2 regions of the Peribacillus sp. FSL M8-0224 genome follow, and region 1 is predicted to be linked to the other one. Evidence: a T-box and tRNA genes for the amino acid it is inferred to sense, from the RefSeq annotation. Region 1 holds a T-box; the other holds one or more tRNA genes.
The links. A T-box is a leader RNA that pairs with one kind of tRNA and senses whether it is charged. The one in region 1 lies ahead of thrS (threonine--tRNA ligase), so its partner is inferred to be a tRNA-Thr.
Positions count from the first base shown of each region.

Region 1 (9,634 bases):
AGTGCCTTATTTCTTGGAATCGTCTTCACCCTCAACGCCCTATCCATTAAAAGCTATGGTGAATCTGAATATTGGTTTGCACTAATAAAAGTCATTGCCATCATTTGCTTCATCATTATTGGTTTAATGACCATATTGGGGATTTTTGGCGGAAAGGTGATCGGATTTGAAAACTTCACCATGGATGAGGCACCATTCAAGGGAGGATTTTTATCGATCATCTCAATCTTTCTAATCGCGGGATTTTCTTTTCAAGGCACAGAACTGGTTGGTATTGCTGCCGGGGAAAGTGAAGAACCCGAAAAAAACGTTCCGAATGCAATCCGCCAAGTATTTTGGCGCATCCTATTATTTTACATCGGGGCCATCCTGATACTTGGTCTCTTAATACCGTATACAAGTCCAAGCTTGTTGAACGGAAATGTCGAAAACATTTCTGTAAGCCCTTTCACGCTTGTCTTTGAACGGGCAGGGCTGGCATTCGCGGCATCCGTCATGAATGCGGTCGTGTTAACTTCCTTACTGTCCGCCGGAAACTCAGGGCTATATGCATCAACGCGGATGTTATGGTCGATGGCAAAAGATCATCAAGCTCCCAAATTCCTGGCCAAAGTCAACCGCAGGGGGATCCCGATGAATGCCTTGATCATGACATCCTTAATTGGAGGATTCGCCTTCTTGACCTCCATTTTCGGAGACCATGTATTTACATGGCTATTGAACGCATCCGGGCTGACTGGCTTCATCGCCTGGATTGGAATCGCCATAAGCCATTATCGCTTTAGACGTGCCTATGTTGCGCAGGGTGGTGACCTAAACGAACTGAAATATAAAGCAAAATGGTTTCCATTCGGTCCGATTCTTTCATTCACCCTGTGCATGCTCGTCATAGCAGGACAGAACTATGGAGCATTCCTAAGCGGCAGCATCGACTGGTATGGTGTCGCAGTCTCCTATATCGGACTACCGATATTCCTGGCAGTCTGGTTAGGATACAAGATTTATCACAAGACCAAATTAATAGCATTAAAAGATTGTCAATTCGATAAATCAGATGTGGCTTGATACCAATGGAAAAAACCTGAGCTCCCCTTTGGGGACTCAGGTTTTTTTATGAAGATTTGTATCGAAATCGAAATATATCTTCGAAAATCGGAATATATCTGCGAAAATAGGATTATATCTGCGAAAATAGAAATATATCTTCGAAAATCGGAATATATCTGCGAAAAACGGAATATATCTGCGGAAATCGAATTATATCTGCGAAACGGCATTTATCTCATCTTAAATCATTTTTTAAAGCTGAATAATTGGGGAAGTGGTGCAATATTATGCTATGTACGATTATACTGTGGATGAAAGGAAACTGATGATGAAAGAGGCGTTTCGCGGTTCTGGAATTGGAGTCATTTTCATGGCGGTCTTCGGAACACTGTGGGCGGGTACCGGTGTAATGGGATTGCAGGGGTGGGGGTTTCCCTACGTGGAACTCGCAGTCATATTCGTGGGAATCATCATGGTTATCGTTGGCATTTCATTAATACATGCATCACAAAAAATGTCCAATCAAGTTTCAGATGATGGGGCAAGACGTCTTAAGCGTATCGGATTTTTGTTTAATATGGTCTTCATTGCCGAAGGTTTGCTGATCGGGATTGCCATTGCCATCTGTAACTTGATCAATCAGACCGATCTTATACCGGGAGTCATTGCCATTATTGTAGGGATTCATTTTTTACCATTGGCGTCACTTTTCCAAATCAAGGTTTATTATGCAACAGGTGTGCTTCTCTGTTTATTGGCGCTTATTACATGGCTGATAGTGCCAGACACCGTCATGCTTGGGGAGTATCAAATCCTTGCACCGTTATCATTGCTCGGCTTTGGATGCGCGCTAATACTCTGGACCACTGGACTTACGCTATGGCTTGGAATAAAGAATTCAAGTCGAACGATAGCCGATGAAGAATGAATCAATGAAAAAACCCGTCATGGCGAACGGGTTTTTTCATTTGATTTTTCATCCAGGTCAAGAGCCTGACAATTTGAAATGGTTCATTCCAAACGAGAATGAAACTTAAAAGAAAGAATGCAGCCACAGCCAAAAATTTCGACATTCCTCTTTCATTTTTATACATGGCCCCTAAGCTGCATAACATACCAATTAGCAACGCACCGAATCCTGAAATCATAAGCAGCTCGGACGCTTTTGAAAAAGCAAGGGAACAGCAAAATGATAGGATACCAATCACTGCAAATGCGATTGACCAATTGCTTAAACGTTTCATAGAGACTCCTTTTTTACTAATTATACCAATTTGGTGTTAGTAATGGAATGAAAAAAATTGAGGTTGTCACTTATGGGAATATATTGTAATATATATAACAATATAAAATTTTAGAAGCATTGATAAGGACATGAATCATTTTTACGGTCTGCAGAGAGGGAAGGGCAGCTGCGAACTTCCTGGCTTAGGAAACTGATTTACCGCCTTTGAGCCATATCGGTGAACAAGAGTAACTGATATCGTCTAAGCTGCGTTACAGCTCTAGAGCCATGAGTATTTTTTGCTTATGGGAAATTGGGTGGAATCACGGGTAAACGCACTCGTCCCTTACATAGGGATGGGTGCGTTTTTTATTATTATAATTATTGCCATGATAAGGACATGAATCATTTTTACGGTCTGCAGAGAGGGAAGGATAGCTGCGAACTTCCTGGCTTAGGAAATTGATTTACCGCCTTTGAGCTATATCGGTGAACAAGAGTAACTGATATCGTCTAAGCTGCGTTACAAGCTCCAGAGCCATGAGTGTTTTTTGCTTATGGGAAATTGGGTGGAACCACGGGTAAGCGCACTCGTCCCTTGCATAGGGATGTGTGCGTTTTTTTCTATATAAAAATATGGCGATGATAAGGACATGAATCATTTTTACGGTCTGCAGAGAGGGAAGGGCAGCTGCGAACTTCCTGGCTTAGGAAACTGATTTACCGCCTTTGAGCTATATCGGTGAACAAAAAGTAACTGATATCGTCTAAGCTGCGTTACAAGCTCCAGAGCCATGAGTGTTTTTTGCTTATGGGAAATTGGGTGGAACCACGGGTAAACGCACTCGTCCCTTGCATAGGGATGTGTGCGTTTTTTTATTATTAAAAAGGGGTGTTTATGTGATGGGTGAAAAAATGATTAAAGTACAATTCCCGGATGGGCAGCAAAAGGAGTATCCGCAAGGGATCACAGTGGAAAGTGTGGCAAGCTCAATCAGCTCAAGTTTAAGGAAAAAGGCAGTAGCTGGAAAACTGGATAAGCAACTGGTTGATCTAAGTCACATGCTTAATAAAGATGGCGAACTGTCGATCTTGACTCTCGATTCGGATGAAGGATTACAAGTATTACGGCATACAGCGGCGCATGTTTTGGCACAGGCTGTAAAAAGATTATACAAAAATGTGGAATTAGGGATGGGACCAGTCGTGGAAGACGGTTTTTACTATGACTTTAAGTTAGACCATCCTTTGAGCTCAGAAGATCTGCAAGCCATTGAAAAAGAGATGGAACATATCATAAGTGAAAATCTGGAAATTAAAAGGATCGAAGTGACATATGAAGAAGCTGTGAAGTTATTCGAGGGCAGAGGGGAGTCATTCAAGTTGGATATAGCCAAGAACATCCCCAATGGTGAAAAATTAACGCTCTATCAACAGGGGGAATTCATCGATCTTTGCAGAGGGCCGCACCTTCCATCCACATCATTTGTAAAATCATTCAGATTGACTCGTGTATCTGGTGCCTATTGGCGGGGAGACAATCAAAATGAAGTTCTCCAAAGGGTGTATGGCGTGGCTTTTCGAAAGAATAAGGATTTACAGGATCATTTTAAATTCCTGGAAGAAGCGGCCAAACGCGATCACCGTAAATTAGGGAAGCAGTTGGAGTTATTCATGTTTTCGGAGGAAGCCCCTGGAATGCCATTTTATTTACCGAAAGGACAAATCGTTAGAAATGAATTGGAGAAGTTCTCGCGGGAGCTTCAGACTGAAGCTGATTACGACGAAGTTCGGACTCCTTTCATGATGAACCAGCGGTTATGGGAACAATCGGGCCACTGGGATCATTATCACGAGAATATGTACTTCACTGAGGTGGATCAAACAAAATTCGCGATGAAGCCAATGAACTGTCCGGGTCATATGCTTATATTCAAAAACAGTCTTTATTCTTACAGGGATTTACCCATCCGGATGGCCGAATTCGGTCAAGTCCACCGGCATGAATATAGCGGTGCATTGAACGGGATGCTGCGTGTCCGTACATTTTGTCAGGATGATGCCCACATCTATGTACGGCAGGATCAAATCGAAAGTGAAATTAAACAAGTGTTTCATCTGATCGATAAGGTGTATCGCACTTTTGGATTCGAGTATTCCGTGGAGCTCTCGACTCGTCCGGAGGATTCAATGGGCGATGAATCCCTTTGGGAAGCTTCTGAAACAGCCCTGAAAAATGTTCTGGAAAGCATCGGGATACAATATCAAGTAAATGAAGGGGACGGGGCATTTTATGGACCAAAAATTGATTTTCATATTAAAGATGCATTAAAACGAAGCCACCAATGTGCAACAATCCAACTTGATTTTCAAATGCCCGACAAATTTGATCTGACTTATATCGATGAAAATAATGAAAAAGTCCGTCCGGTCGTCATTCATCGTGCCATCTTTGGATCGATCGATCGATTTTTTGGAATCCTGATAGAACATTTTGCCGGTGCTTTTCCAGTATGGCTCGCCCCGGTGCAAGTACAGATCATCCCTGTCTCACAAGTTCATCTGGATTATTGTTTACAGGTTCAAAAAGCACTGAAGAATCAAGGCATAAGAGTGAAAATCGATGATCGGAATGAAAAGCTGGGGTATAAAGTCAGGGAAGCACAAATGGGGAAAATCCCATATATGCTGGTCCTTGGAGATAAAGAAGAAAAAGAAAATGAAGTAAATGTCCGTAAATACGGGGAACAAGAATTTGAAAATGTCACAATAGAAACGTTCATCAAGAATATGGTCCAGCAAATAAAAGAACGCAGCATCTAACAGGAAAGCAGCTTAAATTGGAATTCACGAGTAAAAGCGAGAAACTCACGAGTAAAAGCACGTAATTCACGAGTAAATGGAATAAGAAAAGACAGCCGAATAAATCGGCTGTTTCTTTTTATCTACAAATCCATACCCAGCCAACACCAGGAATGAACTGCTGAAAACAGTTACCCCCCGGGCCGCCTTGACCGCCGCCACCGACAGGGCAGGTTAACCTTATTGTAATCCAACTATATCTATATGATGTACCTCATTTGGTATGCCGCCTTCGAGTATCTGTACCATTCCAGTTAGTATTATTTATCCCCATTAAAATAAAGGTGTGCTGGGTGTTACCCCAAAAACCTCTGAAGCAATGACCTTGCCGGCCTGCGTTTAAATGGCTCTAAATAGTGGCTACTGGAACCAGTGTTTGTACTGGCAGTCTGTCATCATAATAAGGCAAATTAGCATAAGAATTATCGTAATAATATGGAACATTATAAGAGTAATAGCCGTCATTCAAGAAATCCTCCCTTTGTGTTTACCCTTTCAGGACATGAACAATGAGGGATAATAAAATAGGCGGCCTATTTTATATAAAAGAAATTTATTCGAATTCACGAGTTAATGCTCAACTTCTTATGTAAATAAAACCTTGGCTGCCTGGATGGCAAAGTATAGGCCGATTCCTATAAGGGATATCCCCGAAATGATCGAGATGCCCATTAGAATGGGTTTGGATAAAAAGCGTCTGAAGGTGCTGGCGATGATGGCCATTACGAAATCCCAGGTTAAGAGGCCGACAAGGATTCCTGAGCTGTATAAAAGTAAATCATCCATATCATATTTTGAAGCGGAGTTTGCGAGAATGGAGCCGTAAATCCCCAGCCAAAACAAAATGGATAAAGGATTCGAAAGGGACATGATGAATCCTGTCAGGAATGAAGAAAAAAGGGAATCTTTCGCTTTTCGTGCATTCACTTCAATCTTCCCTGCACTTAGCAGGCTTTCGATTCCGGTATAGGTCAGGACGAAAAATCCAAAAAGCCATAAAAATGTCTTCATGAAGGAGTTGTCCAAAAAGTGGACGACACCGAAAAAGACGAGGGCTATAAAAACAAAATCCGCTAAAATGGCACCCCAGCCAAATACCCAGGCATGCCAAAAACCCTTCTTGATTCCTTTGTCCAATTGAGCAGCGTTTATGGGACCGATAGGAGCCGCCAGTGATAAACCTAATAATACAAAGCTGAAAAAAACACCCAATTCATCACCTCATCGTTTATACATCTTCGCTTATTTGAATGTATTCAAACATTTGGACTTGTACCACCTTTTTAGTCCTATTTTTTAAGTTTAGTCCGCCTTGTCTGACCTGGTGTTTTTGTAACAACATAGAAAACTCCTTCATAATGTAATTTAGTCAAATGGAAAGAAGCCAATTTTAGTGCATGCGCTATTCAAAGCGGAATTGGAGGAGAATTATGCCTGAATTATCAATGCCGAATAAATATAAAACAATTCTTGATATCATGCATACTGATATTGCAATAAATGAAATGAAGGATCATTTTGAAGAAGGACTTTCAAATGCGTTAAACCTTATTAAAGTATCAGCCCCTTTCGTTTTACATGAAGGTAATGGCATCAATGACAATTTAAATGGTGTGGAGCGGATTCTTACCTTTGATGCTCTGGATATTAAGAATAAACATATAGAAGTGGTTCAATCTTTGGCAAAGTGGAAAAGAATCACTCTTTCAAGGTATGGTTTGGCTTGTGATGAAGGCATTTACACAAATATGAATGCAATAAGACGTGATGAAAAACTGGATCATTTACACTCGTTATTTGTGGATCAATGGGACTGGGAGAAAGTCATAACGAAAGAACAACGTAACGTGGATACATTAATATCCGAAGTGAAAAAAATATATGGTGCCATTAAATCGACCGAACGTTATATGTTTGAATTCCATCATCTGCTTACGCCTGTGTTACCTGAGGACATTCACTTCATTACGACCCAGGAGTTGGAGCATTTATACCCGGATCTTACTCCGAAGGAAAGAGAGAACGTGGCAGCGAAGAAATATGGTGCAATTTTCATTATGAAAATTGGCGGAGCGTTACAATCGGGGGAAAAGCATGATGGACGTTCACCGGATTATGATGATTGGGATCTAAATGGAGATATCGTTTTATGGAACCCACTCTTGGAATGTGCTTTTGAGGTTTCTTCAATGGGCATTCGAGTAGATGAAAAGTCATTGTTAAAACAATTAAGATTATCCAAAAACGAAAATCGTAAGGTGCTGGATTATCATAAGGCCGTATTGGAAGGAAAGCTTCCGTATTCAATAGGCGGGGGAATAGGGCAATCCAGATTATGCATGTTTTTGTTGAAGAAAGCACATATTGGCGAGGTTCAGGTTTCGGTATGGAATGACCAAATAATAGAGGAATGTGAAAAAAGGAATATTATTCTTTTATAAAGACGAAAGAACTCAAACCATTCTTAAACAGAATGGTTTTTTTGTTTTAAAGGGAATAGGGGTAATTTTGGGAGAAGCGTAACTGAATAAATGTTTCTGCACTATAACATAATAATTTAAGACATCTAATATATGATGCAAAACAAATGGGTTTCACAAATGGTTACCTTTTATGCAATAAGTTGCTTTTATAATGGATGAGGAGTGTAAGTATGGAAGGTCATGAGAAGCAAAATAAAGATGTAAGCGTGTGGTGCTTGATCAGTATGGCATCGATTCCATTGGTTATGACACTTGGAAATTCAATGCTTATCCCGGTTTTGCCCATTTTCGAGGAAAAGGTGGGGATATCTTCATTTCAATCAAGTATGGTGATAACAAGCTATTCCGTTGCATCCATCTTTTTAATTCCCATTGCTGGTTATTTATCAGATCGATTCGGACGGAAAATGGTCATTCTGCCAAGCTTGATCCTAGCCCTTATCGGTGGTTTGATAGCTGGTTATGCGTCATGGAAAATGGAAAATCCCTATACATGGATCATCATTGGCAGGGTATTGCAAGGGATTGGGGCGTCTGGGGCCTCGCCCATCATTTTGCCTTTGGTGGGGGATTTATACAAAGATGATGATGAAAAAACGAGTTCTTGTTTGGGAATCATAGAAACCTCGAATACGTTTGGGAAAGTGCTAAGTCCAATATTAGGTTCCCTGTTTGCTGCATTTATCTGGTTTTTACCATTCTTCTCGATTTCATTCTTCAGTTTAATATCTATTGTTTTGGTCTTTTTCTTTATAAAGGTACCAAAGGAGAAGGATGAGCCGAAAAAATTCAAGGATTTCTGGCATGATACGAAAAAAATATTCAAGAAGGAAGGGAAATGGTTATATACGGTTTTCCTGATTGGTGTCTTTGTCATGTTGGTTTTGTTCGGTGTTCTTTTCTTTTTGTCTGATAATCTGGAAAAAATCCATGATTTGCATGGAATCAAAAAAGGTTTAGTGATAGCGATCCCGCTATTTTTTCTTTGCGTATCTTCTTATGTTGCAGGGAAAAAAATTAAGGGGGAATTACCAATCATGAAAAAGATCATCATGATCAGTTTAGCTGTCCTTTCAATCAGCCTTGTATTTGTCGGTTTTACTAAAAACAGGGTCGTCCTTCTATTGGTAATAACAAGCTTGGTGGGCATAGCAATTGGTGCTTTATTGCCGACACTCGACGCAATCATCACTCAAAATATAGAAAAGGAACAGCGGGGGACGATAACCTCCTTCTACATGTCATCAAGGTTCATCGGCGTTGCGGCAGGCCCTCCGGTCATGTCCCTTGTCATGAAAAATCATATCAATATGACCTATATCATTTCTGGGATCATTGGTATAGGCATCGTATTGATTGTTATGAAATTCATTAGTTCAGACAAAAAAGAAGCTGCTGCCTAATCGGCTTCAATACATCTCAAGAAAGCCGGGCTTTCCCACGGCTTTTTTTGTGAATTGGGAAATTTTTTTGGCATGTGGTTATAGGGAGAGGGTTGTCACATAAAATGTACAAGTCATGAACTAGCTCGAAGGAGTGATGCTTTTTGAGTGTACATTTACTGCTAAGTTACTTTTTCTTAGGACTTACCCTTGCAGCACCGATCGGTCCGGTGAACTCCGCTCGTATCGATAAAGGAATCAAGAACGGGTTTTGGCATGCCTGGATCGTTGGGGCAGGGTCGATGATTGCAGATGCCTTGTTCATGATTTTAGTATATGTAGGAATGGTGCGGTTTTTAGAAATCCCGATCGTCCTGATATTTCTTTGGCTTTTTGGCGGATTTGTGCTTATTTATTCCGGGGTCGAAAGTATATTACGGGTTAATACGATATTATTAAATGAATACAGGAATAGAGATTCTTTAATTTCCTGTTTTTTGACTGGGTTCATCATGTCCGTGACCAGTCCATTGTCCATTTTATTTTGGTTGGGGATATATGGATCTGTTTTAGCTAAAACGGCTTCAAGTTATGGGACATCCCAACTTTTCATTTATAGCGGGATGATCTTTCTT
Region 1 is NZ_JBBOOJ010000001.1:3,981,073-3,990,706, reverse strand. It holds gene MKX49_RS19195 (amino acid permease) at 1-1,065, shown strand, start outside; gene MKX49_RS19190 (DUF7010 family protein) at 1,325-1,975, shown strand; gene MKX49_RS19185 (hypothetical protein) at 1,977-2,291, opposite strand; T-box leader at 2,402-2,622, shown strand; T-box leader at 2,653-2,874, shown strand; T-box leader at 2,906-3,128, shown strand; gene thrS (threonine--tRNA ligase) at 3,188-5,095, shown strand; gene MKX49_RS19175 (LysE family transporter) at 5,720-6,346, opposite strand; gene asnA (aspartate--ammonia ligase) at 6,580-7,575, shown strand; gene MKX49_RS19165 (MFS transporter) at 7,788-9,020, shown strand; gene MKX49_RS19160 (LysE family transporter) at 9,164-9,634, shown strand, end outside.

Region 2 (9,634 bases), 700 kb from region 1:
TACTCATGGCCATTGGATTATTCATCAGCTATCTTATATAATCTCCGGGGACTGAGCCCATCCGCTCAGTCCTTTTTTCTATCTTCCGTTCCATATTGTTTTCCTATACTCCGATTCGGGTAATAGATAATACAACCACCTTACCAATATAAAAAGAGATTTGGACTTTAGAAGGAGTGAATTGGATATGGCAACGAAACAACAAACGCAAAAATTCAAAAAAGAACTGCTTCAAGAAAAAAATGAGCTATGTAATAGAATTCAAAATGATGAACAATCCGTTCTGGATAAAAGCCAAACGGAATCCGTAGGTGAATTATCATCCTATGATAATCATCCTGCTGACCTAGGGACCGAATTATTCGAGATGGAACGGAATCAAGCACTCGATGAGCATGCACAATCCGAAATGGAGAAAATAGATGAAGCTTTGAAAGCCATGGAAGAAGGATCGTATGGCCATTGTAAAACCTGCAATAAGGAAATCCCCATCGAGAGGCTTGAAGCGATCCCAAGCACCCTCTACTGTGTCGAGCATGCCCCAGAACGAACGCTTTCACAAGACAGGCCAGTGGAAGAGGATATACTGATTCCATCCAAGGGTGATCATTTTGAAAATCGTCATGGAATCGAAATGGCGGCTAAAGAAGATAGCTTTGGTGAAGTGGCCAAATTCGGTACATCAGAAACGCCATCTGATTATACCGGCGATCATGACAATTACAATGGTCTTTATAAAAACGAGGATGAAACGGATGGATTTCCTGAAGACTATGAAGGATTTGCCGCAAATGATATCGAAGGAAAAACGAGAGTGGATATACCGAACAAAAAGCAAAAGGAATATGAAGATACCCTGAAAGAAGAAAATATAGAATCCCAACTTGGAGACATTCCCTATAAACAAAAAGATGGTTATATCAAGGAAAATAAATGAAAAAAAGAAGCATACATGAATGTATGCTTCCCTTTTTGTTATGACCCGTACGGGATTCGAACCCGTGTTACCGCCGTGAAAGGGCGGTGTCTTAACCGCTTGACCAACGGGCCAACTGGCGGAGAAGGAGGGATTTGAACCCTCGCGCCGCTCGCGCGACCTACACCCTTAGCAGGGGCGCCTCTTCAGCCTCTTGAGTACTTCCCCGTGGCTCCGCAGGTAGGACTCGAACCTACGACCGTTCGGTTAACAGCCGAATGCTCTACCACTGAGCTACTGCGGAACAATATGAATATGGTGGGCCTAAATGGACTCGAACCATCGACCTCACGCTTATCAGGCGTGCGCTCTAACCAGCTGAGCTATAGGCCCATATTTGGAGCGGGTGAAGGGAATCGAACCCTCATCATCAGCTTGGAAGGCTGAGGTTTTACCACTAAACTACACCCGCGAAATGGGGCGACTGATGGGAATCGAACCCACGAATGCCTGAACCACAATCAGGTGCGTTAACCACTTCGCCACAATCGCCGTAATTTTGTAAGATATGGTGGCTCAGGACGGAATCGAACCGCCGACACAAGGATTTTCAGTCCTTTGCTCTACCGACTGAGCTACTGAGCCACATATGTATTCAATTTAAATAATGGCGGTCCCGACGGGAATCGAACCCGCGATCTCCTGCGTGACAGGCAGGCATGTTAACCGCTACACCACGGGACCTAATAATTGCGGGGACAGGATTTGAACCTGCGACCTTCGGGTTATGAGCCCGACGAGCTACCGGACTGCTCCACCCCGCGACGGTAATAATGAAACGATTAGCATCAAGCTTTCGTGAATATTGTTTCGTCCGCATCCTTTATGTAAGGTTGTTTTAAAACAACTTGCTGCTTTTAGAAAAAATGGAGGAGGTAGAGGGATTCGAACCCCCGCGGGATTTGACTCCCCTGTCGGTTTTCAAGACCGATCCCTTCAGCCGAACTTGGGTATACCTCCACGGCTTAAAAAAATGAATATGGTGGACCTTGTAGGACTCGAACCTACGACCGGACGGTTATGAGCCGTCTGCTCTAACCAGCTGAGCTAAAGGTCCTTATATTTATTGGTAGCGGCGGAGGGGATCGAACCCCCGACCTCACGGGTATGAACCGTACGCTCTAGCCAGCTGAGCTACACCGCCAATATAATATAAGTTTCTGATTGAAAAATGGTGGAGCCTAGCGGGATCGAACCGCTGACCTCCTGCGTGCAAGGCAGGCGCTCTCCCAGCTGAGCTAAGGCCCCATTCATTAAAAATCACGTGGTCGGGAAGACAGGATTCGAACCTGCGACCCCTTGGTCCCAAACCAAGTGCTCTACCAAGCTGAGCTACTTCCCGCAATAAAAACATGGTGCGCCCGGCGGGAGTCGAACCTACAACCTTCTGATTCGTAGTCAGATGCTCTATCCAATTGAGCTACGGGCGCATATTTATGATGGTGCCGAGGACCGGAATCGAACCGGTACGGTAGTCACCTACCGCAGGATTTTAAGTCCTGTGCGTCTGCCAGTTCCGCCACCCCGGCACATACGAAAAGTGGAGCGGAAGACGGGATTCGAACCCGCGACCCCAACCTTGGCAAGGTTGTATTCTACCACTGAACTACTTCCGCATGAAAGATGCGGGTGAAGGGACTTGAACCCCCACGCCTTGCGGCGCCAGATCCTAAGTCTGGTGCGTCTGCCAATTCCGCCACACCCGCATATAAATGGTGAGCCATGAAGGATTCGAACCTTCGACCCTCTGATTAAAAGTCAGATGCTCTACCAACTGAGCTAATGGCTCGTGCTTGTACTATCTTAAAAATGGTGCCGGCAAGAGGACTTGAACCCCCAACCTACTGATTACAAGTCAGTTGCTCTACCAGTTGAGCTACACCGGCAGGTGTAAAATGGTGGAGGATGACGGGATCGAACCGCCGACCCTCTGCTTGTAAGGCAGATGCTCTCCCAGCTGAGCTAATCCTCCATATGAAACCTGCTTGGCGACGTCCTACTCTCACAGGGGGAAACCCCCAACTACCATCGGCGCTGAAGAGCTTAACTGCCGTGTTCGGAATGGGAACGGGTGTGACCTCTTCGCTATCGTCACCAAACAATTTTAACATTTTTTCAAGACATATATTATTATAACGTCTTTTTGAGAAAATGCAAGAAGAAATTTTCATTCCTTCAAAACTAGATAATAAGAAGGTATTTCATTATTTAAAAAGCGTTGGTTAAGTCCTCGATCTATTAGTATCAGTCAGCTCCACATGTCACCATGCTTCCACCTCTGACCTATCAACCTGATCATCTTTCAGGGATCTTACTAGCTTGCGCCATGGGAAATCTCATCTTGAGGGGGGCTTCATGCTTAGATGCTTTCAGCACTTATCCCGTCCGCACGTAGCTACCCAGCTATGCCTTTGGCAAGACAACTGGTACACCAGCGGTGCGTCCATCCCGGTCCTCTCGTACTAAGGACAGCTCCTCTCAAATTTCCTGCGCCCGCGACGGATAGGGACCGAACTGTCTCACGACGTTCTGAACCCAGCTCGCGTACCGCTTTAATGGGCGAACAGCCCAACCCTTGGGACCGACTACAGCCCCAGGATGCGATGAGCCGACATCGAGGTGCCAAACCTCCCCGTCGATGTGGACTCTTGGGGGAGATAAGCCTGTTATCCCCGGGGTAGCTTTTATCCGTTGAGCGATGGCCCTTCCATGCGGAACCACCGGATCACTAAGCCCGACTTTCGTCCCTGCTCGACTTGTAGGTCTCGCAGTCAAGCTCCCTTGTGCCTTTACACTCTACGAATGATTTCCAACCATTCTGAGGGAACCTTTGGGCGCCTCCGTTACTCTTTAGGAGGCGACCGCCCCAGTCAAACTGCCCACCTGACACTGTCTCCCACCCCGATAAGGGGCGCGGGTTAGAATTTCAATACAGCCAGGGTAGTATCCCACCAACGCCTCCACCGAAGCTGGCGCTCCGGCTTCTCAGGCTCCTACCTATCCTGTACAAGCTGTACCAAAATTCAATATCAGGCTGCAGTAAAGCTCCACGGGGTCTTTCCGTCCTGTCGCGGGTAACCTGCATCTTCACAGGTACTATAATTTCACCGAGTCTCTCGTTGAGACAGTGCCCAGATCGTTACACCTTTCGTGCGGGTCGGAACTTACCCGACAAGGAATTTCGCTACCTTAGGACCGTTATAGTTACGGCCGCCGTTTACTGGGGCTTCGGTTCAAAGCTTCGCTTGCGCTAACCTCTCCCCTTAACCTTCCAGCACCGGGCAGGTGTCAGCCCCTATACTTCGCCTTGCGGCTTCGCAGAGACCTGTGTTTTTGCTAAACAGTCGCCTGGGCCTATTCACTGCGGCTTTTCTGGGCTATTCACCCTAAAAAGCACCCCTTCTCCCGAAGTTACGGGGTCATTTTGCCGAGTTCCTTAACGAGAGTTCTCTCGCACACCTTAGGATTCTCTCCTCGCCTACCTGTGTCGGTTTGCGGTACGGGCACCTTACATCTCACTAGAGGCTTTTCTTGGCAGCGTGGAATCAGGAACTTCGGTACTATATTTCCCTCGCCATCACAGCTCCGCCTTAATGGAAACGGGATTTGCCTCGTTTCCGGCCTAACTGCTTGGACGCGCATATCCAACAGCGCGCTTACCCTATCCTTCTGCGTCCCCCCATCGTTCAAACGATGTATAGGTGGTACAGGAATATCAACCTGTTGTCCATCGCCTACGCCTTTCGGCCTCGGCTTAGGTCCCGACTAACCCTGAGCGGACGAGCCTTCCTCAGGAAACCTTAGGCATTCGGTGGAAGGGATTCTCACCCTTCTTTCGCTACTCATACCGGCATTCTCACTTCTAAGCGCTCCACCAGTCCTTCCGGTCTGACTTCAACGCCCTTAGAACGCTCTCCTACCATCGACACCATACGGTGTCAATCCACAGCTTCGGTGATACGTTTAGCCCCGGTACATTTTCGGCGCGGAGTCACTCGACCAGTGAGCTATTACGCACTCTTTAAATGGTGGCTGCTTCTAAGCCAACATCCTGGTTGTCTAAGCAACTCCACATCCTTTTCCACTTAACGTATACTTTGGGACCTTAGCTGGTGGTCTGGGCTGTTTCCCTTTCGACTACGGATCTTATCACTCGCAGTCTGACTCCCAAGAATAAGTATTTGGCATTCGGAGTTTGACTGAATTCGGTAACCCGTTGGGGGCCCCTAGTCCAATCAGTGCTCTACCTCCAATACTCTCATCTTGAGGCTAGCCCTAAAGCTATTTCGGAGAGAACCAGCTATCTCCAGGTTCGATTGGAATTTCTCCGCTACCCACACCTCATCCCCGCACTTTTCAACGTGCGTGGGTTCGGGCCTCCATTCAGTGTTACCTGAACTTCACCCTGGACATGGGTAGATCACCTGGTTTCGGGTCTACGACCTCATACTCATTCGCCCTATTCAGACTCGCTTTCGCTGCGGCTCCGTCTCATCAACTTAACCTCGCATGAAATCGTAACTCGCCGGTTCATTCTACAAAAGGCACGCCATTACCCATTAACGGGCTTTGACTACTTGTAGGCACACGGTTTCAGGATCTATTTCACTCCCCTTCCGGGGTGCTTTTCACCTTTCCCTCACGGTACTGGTTCACTATCGGTCACTAGGGAGTATTTAGCCTTGGGAGATGGTCCTCCCTGCTTCCGACGGGATTTCTCGTGTCCCGCCGTACTCAGGATCCACTCAGGAGGGAACGAAGTTTCAACTACAGGGTTTTTACCTTCTTCGACGGACCTTTCCAGGTCGCTTCATTTACCCCGTTCCTTTGTAACTCCATGTTGAGTGTCCTACAACCCCAAGAGGCAAGCCTCTTGGTTTGGGCTAATTCCGTTTCGCTCGCCGCTACTCAGGAAATCGCGTTTGCTTTCTCTTCCTCCGGGTACTTAGATGTTTCAGTTCCCCGGGTCTGCCTTCAGTACCCTATGTATTCAGGTAAAGATACTGTTCCATTACGAACAGTGGGTTTCCCCATTCGGAAATCTCCGGATCAAAGCTTACTTACAGCTCCCCGAAGCATATCGGTGTTAGTCCCGTCCTTCATCGGCTCCTAGTGCCAAGGCATCCACCGTGCGCCCTTTCTAACTTAACCGTTAAAAAAGATCTTACAGATGCTTTGAAAAAAATTAATTGCCTTCTATCTATTATCTAGTTTTCAAGGAACAAAGCAGAAAGTATCCATCACATCGTGATGACTGTCTTTCCTATTTGAATGAATTACTCATTCAAAACTGAACAAAACAAAAGCGCTCTCGTAATTATCCTTAGAAAGGAGGTGATCCAGCCGCACCTTCCGATACGGCTACCTTGTTACGACTTCACCCCAATCATCTGTCCCACCTTAGGCGGCTGGCTCCATGAAGGTTACCTCACCGACTTCGGGTGTTACAAACTCTCGTGGTGTGACGGGCGGTGTGTACAAGGCCCGGGAACGTATTCACCGCGGCATGCTGATCCGCGATTACTAGCGATTCCGGCTTCATGCAGGCGAGTTGCAGCCTGCAATCCGAACTGAGAATGGCTTTATGGGATTCGCTTACCTTCGCAGGTTTGCAGCCCTTTGTACCATCCATTGTAGCACGTGTGTAGCCCAGGTCATAAGGGGCATGATGATTTGACGTCATCCCCACCTTCCTCCGGTTTGTCACCGGCAGTCACCTTAGAGTGCCCAACTGAATGCTGGCAACTAAGATCAAGGGTTGCGCTCGTTGCGGGACTTAACCCAACATCTCACGACACGAGCTGACGACAACCATGCACCACCTGTCACTCTGTCCCCCGAAGGGGAAAGCCCTATCTCTAGGGTTGTCAGAGGATGTCAAGACCTGGTAAGGTTCTTCGCGTTGCTTCGAATTAAACCACATGCTCCACCGCTTGTGCGGGCCCCCGTCAATTCCTTTGAGTTTCAGCCTTGCGGCCGTACTCCCCAGGCGGAGTGCTTAATGCGTTAGCTGCAGCACTAAAGGGCGGAAACCCTCTAACACTTAGCACTCATCGTTTACGGCGTGGACTACCAGGGTATCTAATCCTGTTTGCTCCCCACGCTTTCGCGCCTCAGTGTCAGTTACAGACCAGAAAGTCGCCTTCGCCACTGGTGTTCCTCCAAATCTCTACGCATTTCACCGCTACACTTGGAATTCCACTTTCCTCTTCTGCACTCAAGTTCCCCAGTTTCCAATGACCCTCCACGGTTGAGCCGTGGGCTTTCACATCAGACTTAAGGAACCACCTGCGCGCGCTTTACGCCCAATAATTCCGGACAACGCTTGCCACCTACGTATTACCGCGGCTGCTGGCACGTAGTTAGCCGTGGCTTTCTGGTTAGGTACCGTCAAGGTACCAGCAGTTACTCTGGTACTTGTTCTTCCCTAACAACAGAACTTTACGACCCGAAGGCCTTCTTCGTTCACGCGGCGTTGCTCCGTCAGACTTTCGTCCATTGCGGAAGATTCCCTACTGCTGCCTCCCGTAGGAGTCTGGGCCGTGTCTCAGTCCCAGTGTGGCCGATCACCCTCTCAGGTCGGCTACGCATCGTCGCCTTGGTGAGCCATTACCTCACCAACTAGCTAATGCGCCGCGGGCCCATCTATAAGTGACAGCGTAAACCGTCTTTCCATCTTCTCTCATGCGAGAAAAGAACGTATCCGGTATTAGCTCCGGTTTCCCGAAGTTATCCCAGTCTTATAGGCAGGTTGCCCACGTGTTACTCACCCGTCCGCCGCTAATCTCAGGGAGCAAGCTCCCGTCGATTCGCTCGACTTGCATGTATTAGGCACGCCGCCAGCGTTCGTCCTGAGCCAGGATCAAACTCTCCGAAGAAATGTTTGACTTGCTCATTTGCTTTTTTGATAGTGTGTGCTCACTTAAAATTTAACGTTGGCGCTTTGTTTTGTTCAGTTTTCAAAGAGCAATTTCGATGTCGTTTCTCTCAGAAGCGACCTCTATAATGTAACACATTCTGTCACGTTTCGTCAACAACTTTTTTTAAATTCTTTTTAACAACTTGTTAGCTGTTTAAGTTGCTGTCTTAGCGACAAGAAATAATATACCATGTACTAAAAATGTTTGCAATACGTTTTTTAAAACTTTTTCAAAAAAAACATTTTCACCTATTTCCTTCTATATATTCTTTATCACACCCCTCCCCTGACATCCGGGCCATGCCCATATTTTATGAATAAACGAAGCATATTTCCAAAGAAACACAAATAGTCATATATAGATATCTTTTTTCCATGAGGTGAAGCAATGAATCTGCCATTAATCGGATTACTCATTTCTTACAGTATGGCCCTTTACTTATTCAGTACCGCTTTTTATGAAGCCATCAAGTTCAGCAGAGAAAAAGGCAAGGTGAATGGTACGACGTTTTTATTCAGCTTTACTTTCGCTTTGATTTTCACACGGATCACCTATTTGTTTCACCCATATTAGATAAAAGCAGTAAGTCGGGAGACTTACTGCTTTTATACGGAGACTTGCGCCTCTTTATGTTCCTTGCTTTTCTTTTCATCCTTTAAGAACATCATCAAACCACCCAATATGATGGTACCTCCAAGGACCTGCGTCCAGAGTATCGGTTCATCTAATATGAAATAAGCCAGAATTGTCGCTCCCACCGGTTCAAGCAATATTCCCATCGAAAGCGTCGATGTGCTTAACCATTTTAGTGACCAATTGAATAAAGAATGTCCTAATAAAGTCGGGAAAATGGCAAGCAAAACGAAATAGATCCAATCGGAAGCAGGATAAGGCGCCAATGCCTCTCCCTTGAAGATCACATAGAAAAACAAGGCGACGGAGCTGATTGCATACACGACAAATGTATATGTTATAGAAGAGACGCGTTTTCGGACATTTTGACCAAACAGTAAATATCCGGTTACGAGCGCACATGCGATAAGCGAAAGAATATCTCCCCAAAGCGCCATGCCGCTGATTCTCAAATCACCCCAGCTAATGACAAGGCTGCCTGCTATCGCAATGATGCCGCTCAATATTGCCTTCATTGAAAATCTTTCTTTAAAAAACAGGTAGGCTCCGGCAAAAGCGAATAAAGGCTGGAGGGTTACGAGGACAGTTGAACTTGCGACCGATGTGTAATTAAGCGATTCAAACCATAAAATAAAATGAAAAGCCAAAAACACTCCTGCCGCAATCGAATACAGCCAATCCTTTTTTTCAATGAATTTAAGTTCATGACGGTATTTCACCATGAAAACCGGCAACATAAGAAGGACGGTAAATAATAAACGGTAAAAGGCGATAACACCCGATGGAGCGGTCGCCAGTTTAACAAGGATGGCCGAAAAAGATACGGATGCCACACCGATCGCCAACGCTACATAGGGATTCACTTTTGGCATTTGCACTTAGATTCCTCCTTTCAACGGAATTACGTTACATAGAACTCTATTCTACTATGTTAAAATTATTAGGGTAGTTTTTTTTGAAAAACGGGTATATGGCAACAGACGATTTTATTCTTCGATAATAATTCGGAAGTGGTGAAACAAAATGGAATGGACATTCGACCCTCAATCGGAACTGCAAATCCTTATCAAATTGGGGATTTCAGCTCTCCTTGGACTAATTATCG
Region 2 is NZ_JBBOOJ010000001.1:4,678,495-4,688,128, forward strand. It holds gene MKX49_RS22660 (1,4-dihydroxy-2-naphthoate polyprenyltransferase) at 1-41, shown strand, start outside; gene MKX49_RS22665 (TraR/DksA C4-type zinc finger protein) at 188-937, shown strand; tRNA gene MKX49_RS22670 (tRNA-Glu) at 979-1,050, opposite strand; tRNA gene MKX49_RS22675 (tRNA-Ser) at 1,054-1,144, opposite strand; tRNA gene MKX49_RS22680 (tRNA-Asn) at 1,146-1,220, opposite strand; tRNA gene MKX49_RS22685 (tRNA-Ile) at 1,233-1,309, opposite strand; tRNA gene MKX49_RS22690 (tRNA-Gly) at 1,315-1,388, opposite strand; tRNA gene MKX49_RS22695 (tRNA-His) at 1,393-1,468, opposite strand; tRNA gene MKX49_RS22700 (tRNA-Phe) at 1,486-1,561, opposite strand; tRNA gene MKX49_RS22705 (tRNA-Asp) at 1,585-1,660, opposite strand; tRNA gene MKX49_RS22710 (tRNA-Met) at 1,667-1,740, opposite strand; tRNA gene MKX49_RS22715 (tRNA-Ser) at 1,844-1,936, opposite strand; tRNA gene MKX49_RS22720 (tRNA-Ile) at 1,957-2,033, opposite strand; tRNA gene MKX49_RS22725 (tRNA-Met) at 2,044-2,120, opposite strand; tRNA gene MKX49_RS22730 (tRNA-Ala) at 2,149-2,224, opposite strand; tRNA gene MKX49_RS22735 (tRNA-Pro) at 2,242-2,318, opposite strand; tRNA gene MKX49_RS22740 (tRNA-Arg) at 2,330-2,406, opposite strand; tRNA gene MKX49_RS22745 (tRNA-Leu) at 2,417-2,505, opposite strand; tRNA gene MKX49_RS22750 (tRNA-Gly) at 2,518-2,592, opposite strand; tRNA gene MKX49_RS22755 (tRNA-Leu) at 2,601-2,682, opposite strand; tRNA gene MKX49_RS22760 (tRNA-Lys) at 2,690-2,765, opposite strand; tRNA gene MKX49_RS22765 (tRNA-Thr) at 2,787-2,862, opposite strand; tRNA gene MKX49_RS22770 (tRNA-Val) at 2,873-2,948, opposite strand; rRNA gene rrf (5S ribosomal RNA) at 2,960-3,075, opposite strand; rRNA gene MKX49_RS22780 (23S ribosomal RNA) at 3,195-6,127, opposite strand; rRNA gene MKX49_RS22785 (16S ribosomal RNA) at 6,304-7,854, opposite strand; gene MKX49_RS22790 (hypothetical protein) at 8,284-8,469, shown strand; gene MKX49_RS22795 (DMT family transporter) at 8,502-9,401, opposite strand; gene MKX49_RS22800 (MgtC/SapB family protein) at 9,553-9,634, shown strand, end outside.
Region 2: it encodes a tRNA-Thr, which carries the amino acid that the T-box ahead of thrS (threonine--tRNA ligase) is inferred to sense. The anticodon was not compared.